4 regions of the Kitasatospora sp. CM 4170 genome follow, and region 2 is predicted to be linked to each of the others. Evidence: riboswitches for the same ligand, from Rfam matches in the RefSeq annotation. Region 2 holds a riboswitch; each other region holds the start of a gene.
The links. A riboswitch is a leader RNA that binds a small molecule or an ion and turns the genes downstream of it on or off. The one in region 2 is predicted to bind cobalamin.

Region 1 (5,248 bases), 5.3 Mb from region 2:
ACGCCGTCCAGCACCCAGTGGTCGCCCTGCCGCACGGCCCGGGTGGTGAGCGCGGCGGCGTCGGAGCCGGCGCCGGGCTCGGTGAGGCAGTAGCTGCCCAGCTGTTCGGCCGAGCAGAGCGCGGGCAGCCAGCGGGTGCGCTGCGCCTGCGTGCCGTAGCGGTCGACCATCCAGCCGACCATGTTGTGGATGGACAGGTAGGCGGCGATCGACGGGCAGCCGGTGGCGAGCGCCTCGAAGGCCACCACCCCGTCCGCGCGGGAGAGTTCGGAGCCGCCGACGTCTTCGCGCACGTAGACGCCGGCCAGGCCGACGTCCGCCGCCTTGCGCAGTACGTCGACCGGGAAGTGCTTGGCGCGGTCCCACTCCACCGCGTGCGGCGCCAGGTACTCGTCGGCGAAGGCCCGGGTGGTGTCCGCGACGGCCCGCTGGTCCTCGGTGAGGTCGTGCACGGCGCTCATCCCATCGTCGGCATGGTGAAGCTCGCGCCCTCCTTGACCCCGGAGGGCCAGCGCGAGGTGACGGTGCGGGTGCGGGTGTAGAAGCGGATCGCGTCCGGGCCGTGCTGGTTGAGGTCGCCGAACGCGGAGCGCTTCCAGCCGCCGAAGCTGTGGTAGGCGATCGGCACCGGGATCGGCACGTTGACGCCGACCATGCCGGTGTTGACGCGGCGGGTGAAGTCGCGGGCGGTGTCGCCGTCGCGGGTGAAGATGGCGACGCCGTTGCCGAACTCGTGCTCGCTGGGCAGGCGCAGGGCCTGCTCGTAGTCGGCGGCGCGGACGACGGTGAGCACCGGGCCGAAGATCTCCTCCCGGTGGATCCGCATCTCCGGGGTGACCCGGTCGAACAGCGAGGCGCCGAGGAAGTAGCCGCCCTCGTGCCCGTCCAGGCGGAAGTCCCTGCCGTCGACGACGAGTTCGGCGCCCTCCTCGACCCCGAGATCGAGGTAGCCGCGCACCCGCGCCAGCGCGTCGGCTCCGACCAGCGGGCCGAAGTCGGCCGCCGGGTCGTCCGAGCGGCCGACCTTCAGCCCGGCGATCCGCTCGACCAGCTTCGCCACCAGGGCGTCGGCGGTCTCCTCCCCCACCGGGACGGCGACCGAGATCGCCATGCAGCGCTCGCCGGCCGAGCCGTACCCCGCGCCGATCAGCGCGTCGGCCGCCTGGTCGAGGTCGGCGTCCGGCATGACGATCATGTGGTTCTTCGCGCCACCGAAGCACTGTGCCCGCTTCCCGTGGGCGGCCGCCGTCGCGTACACGTACTGGGCGATCGGGGTCGAGCCGACGAAGCCGACGGCCTCCACCCGCGGGTCCTCCAACAGCGTGTCGACGGCCTCCTTGCCGCCGTTGACGACGTTGAGCACGCCCGGCGGCAGGCCGGCCTCCAGGAACAGCTCGGCGAGGCGCAGCGGCACCGAGGGGTCCCGCTCGGAGGGCTTCAGGACGAAGGCGTTGCCGCAGGCCAGCGCGGGCGCGGCCTTCCAGAGCGGGATCATCGCCGGGAAGTTGAACGGCGTGATGCCCGCGACGACGCCGAGCGGCTGGCGCATCGAGTACACGTCGATGCCGGTGCCGGCGTTGTCGGTGAACTCGCCCTTGAGCAGGTGCGGGATCCCGGCGGCGAACTCGACGACCTCCAGGCCGCGTTGGATGTCCCCGTGGGCGTCGGCGACGGTCTTGCCGTGCTCGGCGGAGAGCAGCCGGGCGAGCTCCTCCTTCTCCTGCTCGACCAGCTGCAGGAAGCGCAGCAGCACCCGGGCCCGCCGCTGCGGATTCCAGGCGGCCCACTCGGGCTGGGCCTGTGCGGCGTCGGCGATCACCGCCTCGACCTCGGCCCGGTCGGCCAGCGGAACCCGGGCCTGCACCCGGCCGGTGTTGGGGTCGTACACGTCGCCGAAGCGGCCGGACGTCCCGGCGGTGCGCTTGCCGCCGACGAAATGGGTCAGTTCACGGACCATCGGTTCCTTCTCTCATCGCGGATGGGGAGAGGAGGAATGGAGAGACCACCGCCACCGTCCGGGCGCACGGTCGTGCACGCGTACGGCAGTCGACGGTTGACGTCGGCGTCAGGGGCGGAGTTGCGCCCCGACACTCGGCACGGCCGGGCGAGGGGCGGCGGAACGGGAGAGGCAGCCCGAAGTCATGCGTGTCGTCTCCATCCTCGTGGAAAACACGGACCACCCGCGGCCGGTATCCTGACTCCCGGATCAGCGCCCGCCCCCGGGCCTTCCCGGCTGGCTGCCAGTGGCCTTCATCTGCGAGGACGAACTCCCCGGTCACAGTGGCGGGACCGTGCCGGACTCACACCGGCTTCCCTGACACCGCGGACCTGTCGTCGACCATATAGTTGGACGTCCTAGTAAGTCCAGGGTTCGCGCACGCGCCGCGCCGCCGCGCCGTCCCGGTCCCGCCACCGCCGGCAGCACCCGGGCCGCTCCCCACCGGACGCGGGAGGCCCCGGCTGCGCCGGCCGGGCACCGGGATGCCGTAGGGTCGGCCAATGGCGAAGTACTTCGACGTGCACCCAGAGTCCCCCCAGCCGCGCACCATCGGCACCGTGGCCGCCAGTCTCCGGTCCGGTGCCCTCATCGCGTATCCGACCGACACCTGTTTCGCCCTGGGCTGTCGACTGGACAACCGCGACGGCCTCGAACGGATCCGGTCGATCCGGCGCCTCGACGAGCGCCACCACTTCACTCTGATGTGCGAGGACTTCGCGCAGCTGGGGCAGTTCGTCCAACTCGACAACAACGTCTTCCGTGCCGTCAAGGCCGCGACGCCGGGCAGCTACACCTTCATCCTGCCCGCCACCAAGGAGGTGCCCCGCCGCCTGATGCACCCGAAGAAGAAGACGGTGGGAGTCAGGATCCCCGACCACACCGTCGCCAGGGCCCTGCTCGCCGAACTCGGTGAGCCGCTGGTCTCCAGCACCCTGATCCTCCCCGGCGAGGACGAGCCGATGACCCAGGGGTGGGAGATCAAGGAACGCCTCGACCACGTGCTGGACGCCGTGGTGGACTCCGGCGACAGCGGCACGGAGATGACGACGGTCGTCGACTTCTCGGGCGGCGAGCCGGAGATCGTCCGGCGCGGGGCCGGCGATCCCTCGCGCTTCGAGTGACGGGCCGGGCCTGCGCACCCGCCCCGGACTCCACCGGGCCGGGCGGGGCCGGCGGGCCCGGCGGGTCGACGAAGGCCGTGGACGACCCGCGGCCGGGCGGCACGTAGCCACCCGGCCGCGGGCCGACCGCCGACCGCCGTCCGGCGGTCAGGCGCGGGCGAGGAGCCAGGCGCCGAGGCCGCCGCAGCCGCTCGCCTGGAACGTGGTCGAGCGGAAGCCGGGCGGGATGGGCGAACCGGGGCAGGTCAGGATGCCCGCCTTGGCGATCCGGTGCTTCCAGGCGCCGACGCCGTTGCAGCCCGAGCGAAGGTAGTCGTTGGTGACGTAGCCGGCGACGATCGGCGAGCCGCTGCAGGTCCAGATGCCGTCCTTGGCGAGGTTGTGCTGCCAGGCGCCGACGCCCTGGCAGCCGGTCCGGCTGTAGGCGGTGATGACGTAGCCGGGGACGACCGGGGAGCCGCCGCAGGTCCAGATGCCGTCCTTGGCGAGGTTGTGCTGCCAGGCGCCGACGCCGTTGCAGCCCGCCTTGTTGTAGGCGGTGCTCACGTAGCCGGGGACGACCGGGGAGCCGCCGCAGGTCCACATCCCGTCCTTGACCGGCTCCTGGAACCAGGAACCCCTGCCGTTGCAGCCGGCCGCGTTGTAGGCGGTGAGGACGTACCCGCTCGGGATCGGGGCGCCGGCGCAGGACCACTGACCGGAGCCGGTCAGGCCGGCCGGCTGCGCGGCCGCGCTCGACGCGCTCGTGGCGGTGCCGGCGAGGACGAACGCGGCGACGAGTGCGAGTGCGCCCACGGTCGCACCGACGCCGCGGCGGACGACGGCGCCGGTCAGGCGCTTCCACAGATGACGGAGATGCATGGGCGGTTCACTCCAGTCCTGGCGGCGGGCATGCGCGACGCCCGTTGGTCGGGGGTAACCGAGCGGTGGATCGGCCTCACCCTAGTGCGGAGATCACGTGGATATCCGGTGTGCAAACCATGGGCGGCACAACTTGGCCGGAACATGACCGAGGTAGGCTCCCGAATCACGCGTCCCCTCCTTCACCTGGTTGCCGCCGCCGACAGCCCCTCGCATCGGCTCACCACGCCCGGCCGGGGACAGGTGGCGTGCCGGCATGACGAGCCGCCACCACTTCCGGGAGTGCATGGGCGTCAGCCCCTCGACCTACCGGCGCCAGTCCCGGCCCTGACCGGCCGCCCTGGGCCACCGCCCCCGCGACGTCTGCAACCTCCTCGGCGCCGGGGACGGCGGCTTCGTGACCGGGTCAGACAAGGCCGTTGTCCTTGGCGTAGAGCGCGGCCTGGGTGCGGTCGCGCAGGCCCAGACGGCTCAGCACGCGGGAGATGTGGTTCTTGACGGTGCCCTCGCTGAGGTAGAGGCGGGAGGCGATCTCCTTGTTCGTGGCACCTGCGGAGACGAGGCGGAGGACGTCCGTCTCGCGGGGCGTGAGCAGTTCGGGGGTGGGGAGCCCGGCCGCCAGGTTGGCGATCACCGTCTGGTCGAACTGGGCCACCCCCGCATGGGCGAGACGTACGGCCCGCGCCAACTCGACGGCGGGCAGGTTCTTGAGCAGGTAGCCCACCGCCCCGGCCTTCAGCGCCCGGGTGACGTACTCGTCGTCGTCGAACGTCGTCAGCATCACGATCTTGCAGACGGGCAGACTGCGGCGGAGCAGCTCCGTGGCCGCCACGCCGTCGATCCCGGGCATCCGGACGTCCATCAGCACCACGTCGGGGCGGCAGGCCGGGGCCGTTGCGGCCGCCTCGGCCCCGTCGCGTGCGCTGCCCGCCACCTCGATGCCCGGCTGGATGCCGAGGAGTGCGGTGATGCCCTCCCGCACGAGGTCCTGGTCGTCGACGACGAAGACCCGTACGGGCGCGTCCACGTCCGCGTTCCCGTCCACCCGCACGTTTCCGACCCCGTTCTCGTTCGCGTCCTCGTGCCCGTTCTCGTTCCCGTCCTCGGTCACCACGGGACCCCGACGGTGAGGACCGTACCGCCGGCCGAGCTGTCGATGGCCACCGTTCCCTCGGCGAGGCGGACCCGCTCGCGCAGGCCGGTCAGGCCGAACCCCTCCTCGGCGGCGTCGAACCCGGTGCCGTTGTCCACCACTCGGAGTCGGGCT
Region 2 (5,248 bases):
TTGTGGGTCATCTCCCGGCCGTAGAGGTCGTCCAGCATCGCGGCGATCTCCTCCCGGCCGTGCATCACCAGCGGGTGGCTCGGCTGGGTCTTGCGGTCGACGACGCGCAGTTCGGCGTCGTCCGCGTACAGCGCCAGCAGGGCCTCGGCGTCGCTGCGCTCGATGCCCTCGCGGAGTGCGTCGGTGTCGAAGGCGGTCGGCGCGGCCATCGTGCTCATGCTCTCGCTCCTCCGGTCGGTTCCGTCGGCTCGTACCTCCGAGCCTACGCCCGCGGGGCCGCCCCCCACCCGGTGGTTCAGCCCGCCGCCGCACCGCGCAGGTACGCCGCGAGCGCGGTGATCGCGGCCGGGTTGCGCGGGCTCTCGACCAGGTCGGCGTAGTCCAGGACGAAGATCCGGTCGTTCTTGATCGCGGAGACGCCGGCCAGCGGCGGGAAGGACTTCAGGAAGCTCCGCTTGGCCCCGGCGTCGGTGTCGCCGTAGTCGTTGATCAGGATCACCTCGGGGTCGCGCCGGACCACGCTCTCCCAGCCGACGGTGGTCCACGAGTCGGCGACGTCGCCCGTCACGTTCTCCCCGCCGGCCCGGGTGATGATCTCCTGCGGTGCGGCGAACCTCCCCGCGGTGTAGGGCTTGTCCTCGCCGCTGTCGTAGAGGAAGACGCGCGGCCGGCGCTCGGGCTGCGGCACGGCGGCGATCTGCGCCCTGAAGTCGGCGATCAGCCGGTCGGCCCGGTCGCGGACGTCGAAGATCTCGCCCAGGTTGGCCAGGTCGGTGTAGAGCGCGTCCAGCGGGGACATCACCCCGCGCTCCGGGCCCGAGCCGCTGCGGCAGGACTCGCTCAGCACGTAGGAGTCGATGCCGAGGCCGGCCAGCGCCTTCGGGGTGAAGCCGTCGGCCTCGCTGAAGCCGTAGTGCCAGCCTGCGAAGACCAGGTCGGCCCCGGCCTCCAGCACGAGCTCCTTGGTGATCCGCTGCTTGGAGAGCCAGGGCGTCCGCCGGTAGCCGTCCTTCCAGGCCACCTCGTCCACCCCGCCCTTGTCGTCCGGCATCACGTAGCCGGCCATCCGGTCGGCGACGCCGAGCGAGAACAGCAGCTCGGTGATGCCGATGTCATTGCTCACCGCCCGGGCGGGCTTGCGCTGGTAGGTGGTCCTGGTCCCGCAGTTGTCGACGGTCACCGGGTAGTGGGCGGCGGCGCCGGAGGGGGCGCCGGCGTCCCCGGCGGGGGCGATGTCGGCGCCACACGCGGTCAGGGCGAGGGAGAGCAGGGCGGCGGAGGCGGCGGCCTTGGTGCGCACGGGTGGTCCTCGGGGTCAGTGGAGTCGGTCGAAGAGCAGCTGGACGGCGCCCGTCACCGGGTGCCGGACGGGGGTCGCGCGGACGCCGAACACCTCGGCCAGCAGGGCGGGTTCGAGCACCTCGGCGGGTGCCCCGGAAGCGACGATCCGCCCGGCCGCGATGACGTACAGCAGATCGCAGTGGGCGGCCGCCAGGTTGAGGTCGTGCAGAGCGGTGAGCACCGTGGGGCCGGCCTCCCGGACCAGCGCCAGGACCTCCAGCTGGTGGGCGATGTCCAGGTGGTTGGTGGGCTCGTCGAGCACCAGCACGCGCGGCTCCTGGACCAGCGCGCGGGCGATCAGCACGCGCTGCTTCTCCCCGCCGGACAGGCTCAGGAAGCCGCGCCCGGCCAGGTGCCCGGCGCCCACCCGCCGCAGCGCGGCGGCGCACTTCCCGTCGTCGCCGGCGCTCGGCCGGGCGAAGCCGCCCCGGTGCGGCAGCCGGCCCATCCCGACCACCTCGGCGGCCGTGAAGTCGAACTCGGCGGAGTGCTCCTGCGGCAGCGCGGACACCCGCCGGGCGGCCTCGCGCGCGGGCAGCGCGTGCAGGTCCTCGCCGTCCAGCCGGACGGCGCCGGCGGCCGGCCGCAGCGCCCGGTAGACGCAGCGCAGCAGGGTGGACTTGCCGCTGCCGTTCGGCCCGACCAGGCCGACCAGCCGGCCGCCGGGGGCGGCCAGGGTGACGTCGTGGACCAGCCGCGTGCCGGCCAGGTCGACCGAGAGGCCGTCGAGGGAGACGTCCATCAGCGGCCTCCGAGGGCGTGGCCGCGACGGCGCATCAGCAGCAGGAAGCAGGGCACCCCGAGCACCGCCGTGACCACGCCGACCGGCAGCTCGGCCGGGGCCAGCAGGGTGCGCGAGACGATGTCCACCCAGACCAGCAGCAGCGCGCCCGCGAGGGGGGCGACCAGCAGCACCCGGCGGTGGCCGGCGCCGACCAGCATCCGGGTCAGGTGAGGCACCATCAGGCCGACGAAGCCGATCGCGCCGCTGACCGCCACCACGGTGCCGGTGACGGCCGCGGTCACGGCGAACAGTTCCCGGCGCAGCCGGTCGCCGTCCACGCCGAGCGAGGCGGCGGTCTCGTCGCCCATCGCCAGCGCGTCCAGCCGCCCGGCGGCGCAGGCCAGGTGGGCGAGGCCGGCCAGCACGGTGGCGGCGGCGATCGGAACCGAGCCCCAGGTCGCCCCGCCGAGGCTGCCGAGCAGCCACATCATGGCGCTGCGGGCCGCCTCGCCGCGCGCGGCCGCGAACACCATCAGCGCCGTCACCGCCGAGAAGCCGTAGGACATCGCCGTGCCGGTGAGGACCAGCCGCAGCGGGGTGAGACCGGCCGCGGTCCGTGCGGCGGCGTACACCAGCACCATGGCGAGCAGCGCCGCGCCGAACGCGGAGACCGAGATCGCCCAGACCCCGAGCGAGGCGAAGGCGCCGAGCAGGAGCACCGCGTTGGCGCCGACCGCGGCGCCGGAGGAGATGCCGAGGACGAACGGGTCGGCGAGCGCGTTGCGGACCATCGCCTGCACGGCGACCCCGGTGGCCGCGAGCCCGGCGCCGACCACGGCGGCCAGCACGGTGCGCGGCAGCCGGATCTCCCAGACGATGGCGTACGCGGCGGCCTCCTCGGCCGGCAGCCGACCGCCCGTCAGTCCGGCTCCCAGCAAGCGCAGCACGTGCGACCAGCCGAGTCCGGTGGAGCCCAGGGCCACCCCGCAGACCAGCGAGAGCAGCAGCGCCGACGCCAGGCCGGCGGCCAGCGGGCCGGTGGGCAGGCGGCGGGCCGCTGCGGGCACGGGCGTGGGCGCCGTCGGGGGCGGTGCGGTCGCTGCGGTGGTCACGGGTGGCGCGCCTTCGCCTCTGGCCGCGGCCGGCGACGGGCGATCGCGCCCGGGCCGCAGGCGTGCCGGGGCGCCATCCCCTCGCAGTCCGCGGCGAGTTGTCGGGAGGTCGGCACCCCGGGGCGATCGGGCTCGCGGGGCACGGGGCACCGCTTACCGTTGCGGGTCAGCGCCGGATTCGCACCGGCTTCCCCCGCGGGGCACCCTGGCAGCATAACAAGTGATCAGGCCCTTTGACCCTTACCGGGTGCGCCGGGCCCGCGGAGAACGCGACCGCCCCCGTCCGGCGGGCCGGACGGGGGCGGTCGGTGCGGGCTGATCGGGGATCAGGCCTGCTTGGTCTCCCAGAAGATCTTGTCGACCTCGGCGATCAGGTCGAGCAGGGCCTGGCCGGTGGCCGGGTCGGTCGACGCCTTGGTGGCCGAGGCGGCCTTCAGGGTGTCGTTGATCAGCTGGTGCAGCTGCGGGTACTTCTCGAAGTGCGGGGCCTTGAAGTAGTCGCTCCACAGCACCGAGATGTGGTGCTTGACGGCCTCGGCGCGCTGCTCCTTGATGATGATGGCGCGGGCGCGGAAGTGCGGGTCCTCGTTGGCCTGGTACTTCTCCTGGGTGGCCTTGACCGACTCGGCCTCGATCCGGGCCTGCGCCGGGTCGTACACGCCGCAGGGGAGGTCGCAGTGGGCGTGGGCGGTGGCGCGAGGTGCAAACAGACGAGAGAACATGGGAGTCCTTCCTTAGATCGTCTTCCCGCGCCCGAGATTACCCTTCCGGCCCGTGGGTTTCGCGATCGGGCGGTGGGCCTCGGTCAAAAGGCGGAGTCGGAACCGGGCCAATCCGGACACCGGCCGGGAGGCCGCCGGTGCGGCAGACTTGGACGCGGCCGGCCGGGAGGAGGAGTCGTGGCGCGGATGGCGGAACCGGAGGGCGGCACCCCGGGGGGTGGCGCGCCGTTCGGACTGATCGACGTGGCGGGCCCCTCGATGGTGCCGACCCTGCGCGAGGGCGACCAGCTGCTGGTCCGCTACGGCGCGCGGATCCGGCCGGGCGCGGTGGTGGTCTTCCGCCACCCGTTCCAGCAGGACCTGCTGGTGGTGAAGCGGGCGGCCGAGCGCCGGGCCAAGGGCTGGTGGCTGCTCTCCGACAACCGGCCGATCGACAGCGACAGCCGCAGCTACGGCGCCGTCCCGGACGAGCTCGTGCTCGGCCGGGTGCTGCTGCGGCTGCGGCCGCGGCCGGCCTGGCTGGCGCCGGGCCGGGGGCTGGAGCGTCTGCTGCTCTCCGGCCCGCTCGCCCGGGTGCCGGGCCTGGCCCGCCGCTGCGGCGTCTGGGTCGACCCGGACTCCCTCTAGAGCTGTCAGGCCTGCCCGTCGAGGGCGGCCGCGTCCTGGGCCTCCTGCCGCTTGCGGGCCCGGTACGCGGCGACGTTGGCCCGGGTGGCACAGCGGTCCGAGCAGTACCGCCGGGACCGGTTGGTGGAGGTGTCGAGGTAGGCGTTGCGGCAGGGCGCGGCCTGGCAGATGCCCAGCCGGTCGGCGCCCAGCTCGGTCAGGTGCACCGCCAGCCCCATGCACGCGACGGCGCTGAAGTGGGCGGTGGCGGTCGGCGAGTTGTCGGCCAGGTGCAGGTGCCAGCGCGGGCGCCCGGCGTCGTCCAGGTGCTCGTGGCCGGAGACCAGCGGGCTGACCGGGAACTCCATGAGCAGGCTGTTCAACAGGTCGACGCCGCGGACCTCGTCGCCCTCGGCGGCGGCCTCGAACACCCCGCGCAGCCGGGTCCGGACGGTCCGCAGCCGCGGCAGGTCCGACTCGTCGGCGAGCGCGGCGGCGCGCGAGGACTCGGAGAACAGGGCGCGCACCGCCTCCACCGAGGTCAGCGAATCGGTGCCGCGCTCGGGCTCCTCGGTGTTCACCAGCCGGACGGCCAGATCGGCGTACGAGGCGAGCTCCACGGTGGTCCTTCCAGAATTCGGTAACGGGCTGAATGCTCCCAGCCTATTACCCGGGCGGGGAAAACGTCGGCGCCCGGCAGGACCGGCCTGCCGGGCGCCGAGGGGTGCGGCGGGCGCACCCCG
Region 3 (4,113 bases), 5.3 Mb from region 2:
TGATCTTGCACACGAAGCCCGGGAAACGCGGGTGGAAGGCGTACGAGAACCCGGCGCCGGTCAGTGCGGCCAGGCCGCTGGCCGGGTCCCCGGGGGCGCATCCGGTCTCGATGCCGCCGCCGACGGCGGTGAAGTCCACCACGACGGTGACGCCGGTGGTACCGCTACAGGCCGCGGCCCGGGCCGGCGGGGCCTGGACGGCGGAGGCGCCGAGCAGGCCGGCGGTGAGGGCGGCGGCCGCGGCGACCGAACCGAGCGTGCGGCGGGCCGGGCGGGCCGGGCGGGCCGGGATGAGGGTGTCGGTCATCGGAACTCTCCTCGCGGGATCGGGGGTTCGTCGTCTCAGTGGGAGGCCGGGGCCGGGCAGGCCAGGGTCGGGGCGTCGGGACGCGCGCCGGCGGCGGAGAGGGTGGCCAGCGGGGTGCCACCGAGGCCGAGGACGGCCTGCGCGGTGGCGCGGGACCCGTTGCCCGCGTTGAAACCGGACGCGTCGTACGCGATCGCGCCCCGCACCGCCGGGTCGGTGGTGCAGCCCTGCTGGAACTTGACCAACCGGCTCCAGCCCTTGACGCCGGCCCCGAAGCGCCCGCCGGACAGCAGCGCCTGCGTGGCCAGCCCGGTGGTGTTGGCGTTGGAGGCGGTGGCCCCGGCCGCGACGAAGCCGCCGTCGGCGTTCTGGTGGGCGGCGAGCCAGCCGAGACCCGCGTTCGCCTTGGCGGTGCGGCCGGTGGCGGCGAGGGCCTGGGCGGCGAGGGCGGTCGCGTCCGGGTCGCTGGTGCAGGCGGCCTGACCGAAGGAGACCGGGTAACCGCCGTCCGCGCACTGGCTGTTGGCGAGGAAGTCGACGGCCGTGGCAGGGGCGCCGCCGGGGGTGCGGTGCAGGGCGATCAGGGCGAGCGACTGGCCGAAGGCGTTGCTGTAGTCGCCCCACTGGGAGCGGTCGGAGAAGCGGCCCTCGGGGCTCTGGAGCGAGCGCAGCCGGGCCGGCAGGTCGATGCCGCCGAAAGCCGTCGGGTTCACGCCGCGGACCTCGGCGGCGAGCAGCAGCTTGGCGGTGGCGCCCGCGTAGGCCTCGGTGGTGCCGTCGCCGAGGTAGCCGCTGATGATCTCGGGCTTGGCCAGCCAGGCGGTGGCCTTGGCGGCGGCCTGGTCGGAGCTGTGCGAGGCGGCGAAGGCCAGCACGGCGTCGATGGTCAGGCCCTGGTCGGGGTAGGCGGTGCCGTTGAAGACGGACTCGAAGTGGTCGCCGTCGACGAGCTGGCGGGCCAGCCAGCCGGCCGCGGCGGCATCCGGCCGGACGGTCGGGGAGGACGTCGCGGCGGCCGGTGCGGCGTGGGCGGCGGTGGCCGCGGGGAGTGCGGTGGCGAGCGCGAGGGCGGGTATCGCGAGCAGACCGAAGGTGCGGCGAAGCGCGGACATGGGTGCCTTTCCGGGCCTGGACGCAGGGGCCCGGAGGACGTCGGCAACGTGCCGGGGCAGCCCTCGGAGCTCCGGCCCGCAGACCACGACGGGAGGAGGGGACAACACCTCCGCCGACGGGTACTCGGGCTCGCCGCCGACGTGGCGTCGGCGGCCTACCGTTGCGGGTCAGCGCCGGATTCGGACCGGCTTCCCCCGAACGGCGGAGTCACAACTTGACGGCTCATCATGGCGAAGCGGAAAAGATCCGGTCAAGGGATCGTGCGTCACATCACGGTGGGTCCGGGCGGCCCGGCCCCACCTGGACGCCCACCCGCGCCGGCGGTCCGACGGCCGACGGCCCGTGGTGCGCCGCCCCTCGTCCGGGGGCGGCGCACCACGCGGCCTGTCAGCGGTGGGTGAAGGACGGCGGGCGCTTCTCGGCGAAGGCGGCCATGCCCTCCTTCTGGTCCGCCGTGGCGAACGCGGCGTGGAAGAGCCGGCGTTCGAACCGGACGCCCTCGGCGAGGGTGGTCTCGTACGCGCGGTCGACGCTCTCCTTGAGCATGACGGCCGCCGGGGTCGACATCTCCGCGGCCTTCTCCGCGGTGGCAGGGCCTCGGCGAGCAGCTGGTCGGCCGGGACGATCCGCGAGACCAGACCGGCCCGCTCGGCCTCCTCGGCGCCCATCATCCGGCCGGTCAGGCAGAGCTCCATCGCCTTGGCCTTGCCGATCGCCCGGGTCAGCCGCTGCGAGCCGCCGATGCCGGGGATCACGCCGAGCTTGATCTCCGGTTGCCCGAACCTCGCGGTGTCGGCCGCCAGCAGGATGTCGCACATCATCGCCAACTCGCAGCCTCCGCCGAGCGCGTAGCCCGCGACGGCCGCCACGACCGGCTTGCGCAGGGCGGCGAAGCGGTCCCAGGCGGCGAACCAGTCGCCCAGGTAGGCGTCCACGAAGCCGAGGGACTGCATCTCCTTGATGTCGGCGCCGGCCGCGAAGGCCTTCTCCGAGCCGGTGACCAGCAGGCAGCCGATCTCCGGATCGCGGTCGAACTCCGTTGCCGCCGCGACGACTTCGTTCATCAGGAGGGTGTTGAGCGCGTTGAGCGCCTTGGGACGGTCGAGCGTGATCAGCCCGACCCGGCCCTTGCGCTCGACCAGGATCGTCTCGTACGTCATGCGGAGGTCTCCCTGAGGGTGGTGATGATGGCGGAGAAGTCCAGGCCGGCGGCCTCGCCCTGGGCGAAATCGGCGAACAACTCGGCTGCCCGCCTGCCCAGTTCGGCCGGAACGGCGGAGGCGGTGGCCGCGTCGGCGGCGAGCCCGAGGTCCTTGGCCATCAGCGCGGCGGCGAACCCGGCCGCGTACCCGCGGTTGGCCGGGCTGGTCGGCACCGGGCCGGGCACCGGACAGTTGGTGGTGAGCGCCCAGCACTGCCCGGAGGCCGTGGAGGCCACGTCGAACAGCGCCTGGTGGCTCAGGCCGAGGCTCTCCCCGAGGGCGAAGGCCTCGCCGACCGCGATCATGGAGATGCCCAGGATCATGTTGTTGCAGATCTTCGCCGCCTGGCCGGCGCCGGAGGCTCCGCAGTGGACGACGCGGCGGCCCATCGCCGCCAACACCGGTTCGACGGCGGCGAAGTCTGCGTCCCCGGCGCCGACCATGAACGTGAGGCTCGCCGCCTCCGCACCGGCCACGCCACCGGAGACCGGTGCGTCGACGGCGCGGTGCCCGGCGACCCGGGCGAGGTCGGCGGCCACCCGGGCGTCCCCGACGGCGATGGTGGAACAGTCCACGAACAGCGCACCCCGGGCGACGGCGGTGAGCTCCCGGTAGGCGTCCAGGACCTGCCGTCCGGTCGGCAGCATGGTGACCACCGACTCGGCGTCGCCGACCGCTTCCGCCGCCGAGCCGGCCACGACCACGCCATGCGCGGCGGCGCGCTCCCGGGCGTCCTCCGCCAGGTCGTAACCGGTCACCCGGTACCCCGCTTTGACCAGGTTGGCCGCCATCGGGCCGCCCATGTTGCCCAGTCCGACGAATCCGATGCGGTGGGTCACCAGCGCTCCAGGGGTGTGATGGCGGCGAGGCCGAGTTCGCGCTCGCCGAGCGGGGCGAAGTAGCGCGCCACGGCGGCGGGTTCGACGGCGCTCAGCGTCGCCGGGCTCCACCGCGGCGTGCGGTCCTTGTCGATCACCTGGGCCCGGATCCCCTCGGCGAGGTCGGGCGTGGAGAGCGCCGCACAGGACGTGCGGTACTCCTGGTCCAGCACCGCCTCCAGCGGGCCGAGGGCCCGGGCCCGGCGCAGTGCGGCGAGCGTCGCCGTCACGGCGGTCGGGGAGTTGGCGGTGATCCGGTCCACGGCCTTCTTGGCTTCGGGCTCGCCGCTCTCCCGCAGCCGGTCGAGGATCTCCGCCACGGTGTCGGCGGCGTAGCAGCTGTCGATCCACGCCCGGTGTCCGTCCAGCACGCCCGCCGGCGCGGGCTCGACGTGCCGTTCGAGGGCGTCGTGCACGGGCAGCTCGGCGAGGTCGTCCAGCAGGGCCGGGAGCCGCTCGGCGGGCACGAAGTGGTCGGCGAGCCCGCACAGCAGGGCGTCCGCGCCGCCGACCGAGCCGGCCGTCAGGGCGAGGTGGGTACCGAGCTCGCCCGGTGCGAGGGCGAGCAGGTAGGTGCCGCCGACGTCGGGGACGAAACCGATGCCCGCCTCCG
Region 4 (5,248 bases), 3.4 Mb from region 2:
GCCGCCCCCCGCGGGTGGACGACCACGGCGGCGAGGTCTACGTCTACCGCCGGGCCGCCATGCCGTGCCTGATCTGCGGCACCGACGTCCGCACCGAGGAACACGCATCCCGCAACCTCTTCTGGTGCCCCCGCTGCCAGCAGGCGTAGGGGGCGTTCCCGGTTCGAATGATGCCGCCTCAGGATCCGCCGTACGCTGGGGGACGGCGTGGAGGGAGCGGGGCGGATGGACGCGTACGAGACGGCCAACACCATGTCGGGCACGGTGCACGGCTACGTGGTGCAGGGGCGGAACGTCGAGGTGCACCTGCCATCGGGCCCGCGGCTCGCGACGCCGCACCAGGTGCGCAAGCCGCGCCCCGTCTTCGTCAACCGGGAGAGCGAGCTCTCCGCGCTCGTGGCGGCGCTCGGCCGGGCCGCGGACGGCGGGCCGGCCGTGGTCGCCTTCACCGGGCTCGGCGGCGTCGGGAAGACCGAGCTGATCGCCCAGTTCGTCCACCGGTACGGCGGGCACTTCCCGGGCGGTGACCTCTACGCAGACCTCGCTGTTCACCGCCACGACGGCGAGGTCGATCTCGGGGCTGTCCTGGGCGGGTTCCTGCGGGCGTTCGCGGTGGAGCGGGTGCCGGACAGCATGGCGGAGCGGGCCACGCTGTACCGGACGGTCACGGCCGAGCGCCACGTCTTGCTCTTCCTGGACAACGTCGAGCAGGCCGCCGAGGTGCGGACCCTCGTCCCGTCCGCCGGTCTGGTGGTGGTCGCGGGCCGCCGGCGTCTCCCGGGCCTGCGCCTGGACGGGGCCGAGGTGCTGGATCTGGAGCCGCTGGGTGTCACGGCCGGCGCCGCGTTGGTGCGGCGGTGGCTCGGACCTGAACGGGGCAGCGAGCAGGAGCTGCGGCAGCTGGTCGAGCAGTGCGGCGGCCTGCCGCTGGCGCTGAACGCGGTCGGGTTCCAGCTGCTCGACCGCAGCCGCCTGGGCGTGGGCCAGGTGGTGGCCGAACTGTCCGACCGGGAGCGCGGGTTGTCATCGTTCAGCAACGCGGAGGGCGGCATCGACGGTGTCCTGGACTCGGTCTACCGGCGGCTGCACCGGACCACCCGGGAGCTCTACCACCTGATCGGGGTGAACCCCGGCCCGCTGGTCTCGGCCGAACTGGCCTCAGCCGCAGGGATCGAGCGGGTGGACCAAGGCCTGGCGGAGCTGCGCTCCGCCCACCTCCTGGACGATGTGGTGGCCGCGAGCCCGGACGAGCACTACCGCGCCCACGACCTGGTCCGGCGCCACGCCTACGAGCGGGTCCGGGAGCTGCCGGAGCGGTCCGGGTTGTTCGCCCGCGTGGTCGAGTACTACCGGGGCCGGGCGTTCCTGGCGGACGTCGCGGTGCTCGGATCGCGACTGCGGCTGCAGGAGCCGGCCGGCGAAGGGCTGCCGGGGTTCACCTCCGGAGCGGTGGCGCTGGACTGGCTGCGGGCCGAGCGGGCCAACCTGCGCGAGGTGGTCAGGTCGGCCGGTGAGCAGGGCCGGCACGGCGACGTCTGGCGGCTCTGCGAGTCGCTCTGGCCGCTCTACCACGGCGGTAAGTACTACGACGACTGGATCGAGACCCACCGGCTCGGCGTCGAGTCGGCCCGGCGGGACGACCGTTCGGACGCCGTGGTCCGGATGTGCAACCAGCTCGCCCGGGCCCACTACGAGCTGAGGGACTTCCCGCGGGCGACCGAGCAGCTGGCGGCCGCTTCGGAGCTGGTGCCGCTGGTGGCCGACCGTCGGCTGGTCGGCGTGCTCCACGAGACGGACGGCCTGCTCTGCCTGGCCGACGGCCGCCCGGAGCGGGCCGTCGAGCTCTTCACCCTCGCCCGGGAGGAGAACGAGGGCGACGCGCACGGCGTGGTCGTCCAGAGCTACAACCTCGCGCAGGCGCTGATCGCGGTCGGTCGCCCGGAGCAGGCGGTGGTCGTCCTGGACGAGGCCACCGCGCTGGCCGAGGCGGAGGGCGACGCCCCGATGCTGATGCGGCTCCCGCTGGTGCGGGCCCGTGCCCACCGGGTGCTGGGGCTGCTCGACGAGGCCGCCGCCCTGGCGGCGGAGGCCGCTCGGCGGGCTGCGGCCCTCGGCCAGCGGCTGAAGGAGGCCGAGGCGCTGAGGCTGCTCGTCACCCTGGCCGAGGAATCCGGCGACACCGGCCTGGCCGAGCGCGGCCGCTCCCGGCTCGGCGAGCTCGGAGGTCCGGAGGCGGACGCCGGGCAGCGTGGAAGGTGACGCGGGCGGCGTTCGGCGGACGGGGCGCGCGCTGAGGCCGGCAGGATCACCGCCCCCGGTGAACCTGTGCTCGGTGGACTGCTCGGCCTGGGCGGCGCGGTAGGTCCGGGGACGAGGCTCAGGTGCCTCCGCCGTCGTAGAGGTCGCCGAGCACGGGCGCGCGGCGATGGCCCGGGATCTCTCAGCCGGTTGCGGTGGCCGTTCGGGTGTCGGCGGAGGTGGGGGCTGGGTGGGCGGCGCAGGTGTTGAGGAGGGGGCGCATGGCGTCGTCCACGAGCCGGTAGCGCACGACGCGTCCGTCCTTGTCGCCGGTGACCACGCCGGCCGTCCGCAGCAGCCGCAGCGCCTGGGAGACGGCGGGGTCGCGCATGCCGGTGGCAACCGCGAGGTCGGTGACGGCGAGCGGACCGGCGCGGTGGAGGGCGAGCAGCAGGGCGAGCCGTCCGGGGTCGGCGAGCAGCGAGAACCGCTCGGCCCAGGACCGGACGTGCCCGGTGTCGCCGATCGCGGCGATGGCCTCGCAGACCCGGTGTCCGTCGATGGTGCGGTGGCCCGCGCGGTCGGCCGGTACGAGATGCATACGGACATTCTTGCAGCCCCGGCCCTGTGATCCTTGACACCTGCGCAGGTGCGCAGCCTTGCAAGGGTGTGCACGGGCCCCCTACGGTGTTGCCCGCCGTGGTGTTCGGGAAGACCGGTGACGGACCCTCAGGGGTCCGGAGTCCGGAGCGGCCCTCGCCACTGTGATCGGGGGGAATCGTCCGTACCCATGACGCCACTGGGCGCCTCGCGCGCCTGGGAAGGCGGGTACGGAAGCCCCGTCAGCCAGGAGACCGGCCACGGCATCTCACGAACGTCATTCCACGAGGTGCTGGAGCGTGATCCCAGGATGACCCTGCCCGAAACCGCCGCTGCTCCGGCGGCGCCGTCCGTCCTGCCGACCTTCCGGTGGCGCCGCGAGGACACCGTCCGCACGGCCGGGCTGATGGGGGTGATCCTGGCCATGCACGTGGTGGCGTTCGGGACGCTCATCTTCCTGGTCGCCCCCGAGAAGTACGAGGTCGGCACCCAGGTCTTCGGGGTGGGCCTGGGGATCACCGCCTACACCCTCGGCATGCGGCACGCCTTCGACGCCGACCACATCGCGGTCATCGACAACACCACCCGCAAGCTGATGGCCGACGGCAAGCGGCCGGTCTCGGTCGGCTTCTGGTTCGCCCTCGGGCACTCCTCGATGGTGGTCCTGATGGCCGCCCTGGTGGCGGGCGGCGCGCAGCTGGCCGACACCCTGATGGACGACGAGTCCACCACCCACCAGTGGCTGGGCATGGTAGGCACCTCCGCCTCCGGCGCCTTCCTCTACCTGATCGGCGCGCTCAACCTGGCCGCGCTGTTCGGCATCCTCAAGGTGTTCCGCTCGATGCGGGCCGGGCGGTTCGACGAGGCGGAGCTGGAGGAGCACCTCAACGCGCGCGGCTTCCTGGCCCGCGTCCTGAACCGCGCCACCCGCTCGATCACCCGCCCGGGCCAGATGTTCCCGGTCGGCATGGTGCTCGGCCTCGGCTTCGACACCGCGACCGAGGTGACCCTGATGGTGATGGCCGGCTCGGGCGCGGCCTCCGGGCTGCCCTGGTACGCGATCGCCTGCCTGCCGCTGCTCTTCGCGGCCGGGATGAGCCTGTTCGACACGCTGGACGGGACGTTCATGAACTTCGCGTACCAGTGGGCGTTCTCCAACCCGGTGCGCAAGGTGTACTACAACCTGACCATCACCGGCCTGTCGATCGCGGTGGCCTTCATCATCGGCACCATCGAGCTGGTCGGGGTGCTGCACGAGAAGCTGGACCTGACCGACCCGGTGAGCGGCTGGATCGCGGACATCTCGCTGGACAACGTCGGCTACGCGATCGTCGGGCTGTTCGTGGTGGTCTGGGCGGCGGCGATCGGGTACTGGCGGATCGCCGGGGTCGAGCAGAAGTGGAGCCCGCAGCCGGTGCAGCCGGGCGCCGGGCCGGCCGAGGACGCGCCCGCCGCCCAGGAGGCGGCGCGGTAGGCCGCGGGTCGCCGCACGCGATGGAGCCTCCCCGGTCCCGGGGAGGCTCCATCGCGTTCAGGGGGCGCCGCGTTCAGGGGTCAGCGCTCCTCGCGGAAGTCGACGTGCTGCCGCACGACCGGGTCGTACTTGCGCAGTACCAGCCGGTCCGGGTCGTTGCGGCGGCTCTTGCGGGCCACGTAGGTGTAGCCGGTCCCGGCCGTGGACCTGAGCTTGATGATCGGGCGCAGTTCGCTGCGGGCCATGGGTGGTCCTCCTGGGGTCGGCCGGCTCGGCGGGTCGCCGCTCCGGGGTGGCCGTCCCGGCGCCGGCCGGAGGCCGTACGCCGAAATGGAAGTCGTTTTCACGTATTGCCTCACAACGCGCGCTCCGGCCCGCCCATTCCCGGGGGGAGTGCGGTGGGCGCGCGGGGTCGGCGCGCGCGGTGGGGGAGCGCCGCGCGCCGGGCCCCGGCTGGGGGCGCTCGGCGGGCGGATCGGGACGGGCCTCCGTAGGCTCGACCCATGTCTGATGCGTACGCGGGCCGGCGGGAGCGGCTGAGGGAGCACTGCAGTGCGACCGGGGCCGACGCGGCGCTGATCACCCGGGCGGCGAACGTGCGGTACCTGACCGGGTGCCCGCCGTGCGGCGCGACGCTGCTGCTCACCCGGGAGCGGGCGCTGCTGGCGCTGCCGGACGACCTGCCGCCGGACGACACCGGCGAACACCTGATCGTCGAGGACGTGACCCGGGTGCCGGTGGCGGCCGGGGCGGACACCGCGCTGGCCGCCGCGGCCGCGGCGGCGAAGCTCCGGGTGACCGACCTCGCGGTGGAGGAGCACGACCTCACCGTCAGCCGGCACCGGGCGGTGGCCGGCCTGGCCGAGGGGGTCCGGCTGGCCGACCTAGCCCAGGCGGTCGAGCGGCTGCGGGTGGTCAAGGACGAGCACGAGATCG

Region 1: linked by a shared signal. The riboswitch ahead of RMN57_RS01690 (CoA-acylating methylmalonate-semialdehyde dehydrogenase) and the one ahead of RMN57_RS24620 (FecCD family ABC transporter permease) in region 2 are both predicted to bind cobalamin.
Region 3: linked by a shared signal. The riboswitch ahead of RMN57_RS01665 (peptidase) and the one ahead of RMN57_RS24620 (FecCD family ABC transporter permease) in region 2 are both predicted to bind cobalamin.
Region 4: linked by a shared signal. The riboswitch ahead of RMN57_RS09170 (HoxN/HupN/NixA family nickel/cobalt transporter) and the one ahead of RMN57_RS24620 (FecCD family ABC transporter permease) in region 2 are both predicted to bind cobalamin.

The regions. Positions count from the first base shown of each region.
Region 1 covers NZ_CP134877.1:404,017-409,264, forward strand. Annotated here, with positions in the region: gene RMN57_RS01685 (acyl-CoA dehydrogenase family protein) at 1-461, opposite strand, end outside; gene RMN57_RS01690 (CoA-acylating methylmalonate-semialdehyde dehydrogenase) at 458-1,957, opposite strand; cobalamin riboswitch at 2,167-2,358, opposite strand; gene RMN57_RS01695 (L-threonylcarbamoyladenylate synthase) at 2,500-3,120, shown strand; gene RMN57_RS01700 (hypothetical protein) at 3,268-3,981, opposite strand; gene RMN57_RS01705 (response regulator transcription factor) at 4,388-5,008, opposite strand; gene RMN57_RS01710 (sensor histidine kinase) at 5,089-5,248, opposite strand, start outside.
Region 2 covers NZ_CP134877.1:5,741,054-5,746,301, forward strand. Annotated here, with positions in the region: gene RMN57_RS24605 (nuclear transport factor 2 family protein) at 1-218, opposite strand, end outside; gene RMN57_RS24610 (ABC transporter substrate-binding protein) at 296-1,300, opposite strand; gene RMN57_RS24615 (ABC transporter ATP-binding protein) at 1,316-2,083, opposite strand; gene RMN57_RS24620 (FecCD family ABC transporter permease) at 2,083-3,177, opposite strand; cobalamin riboswitch at 3,281-3,400, opposite strand; gene sodN (superoxide dismutase, Ni) at 3,504-3,899, opposite strand; gene sodX (nickel-type superoxide dismutase maturation protease) at 4,086-4,526, shown strand; gene RMN57_RS24635 (CGNR zinc finger domain-containing protein) at 4,532-5,125, opposite strand.
Region 3 covers NZ_CP134877.1:398,799-402,911, forward strand. Annotated here, with positions in the region: gene RMN57_RS01660 (flagellar hook-length control protein FliK) at 1-307, opposite strand, end outside; gene RMN57_RS01665 (peptidase) at 343-1,419, opposite strand; cobalamin riboswitch at 1,517-1,657, opposite strand; partial or broken gene RMN57_RS01670 (enoyl-CoA hydratase) at 1,808-2,580, opposite strand; gene mmsB (3-hydroxyisobutyrate dehydrogenase) at 2,577-3,461, opposite strand; gene RMN57_RS01680 (enoyl-CoA hydratase/isomerase family protein) at 3,458-4,113, opposite strand, start outside.
Region 4 covers NZ_CP134877.1:2,317,441-2,322,688, reverse strand. Annotated here, with positions in the region: gene RMN57_RS09185 (DNA-formamidopyrimidine glycosylase family protein) at 1-149, shown strand, start outside; gene RMN57_RS09180 (ATP-binding protein) at 226-2,259, shown strand; gene RMN57_RS09175 (metalloregulator ArsR/SmtB family transcription factor) at 2,441-2,839, opposite strand; cobalamin riboswitch at 2,922-3,116, shown strand; gene RMN57_RS09170 (HoxN/HupN/NixA family nickel/cobalt transporter) at 3,149-4,312, shown strand; gene rpmG (50S ribosomal protein L33) at 4,393-4,557, opposite strand; gene RMN57_RS09160 (aminopeptidase P family protein) at 4,816-5,248, shown strand, end outside.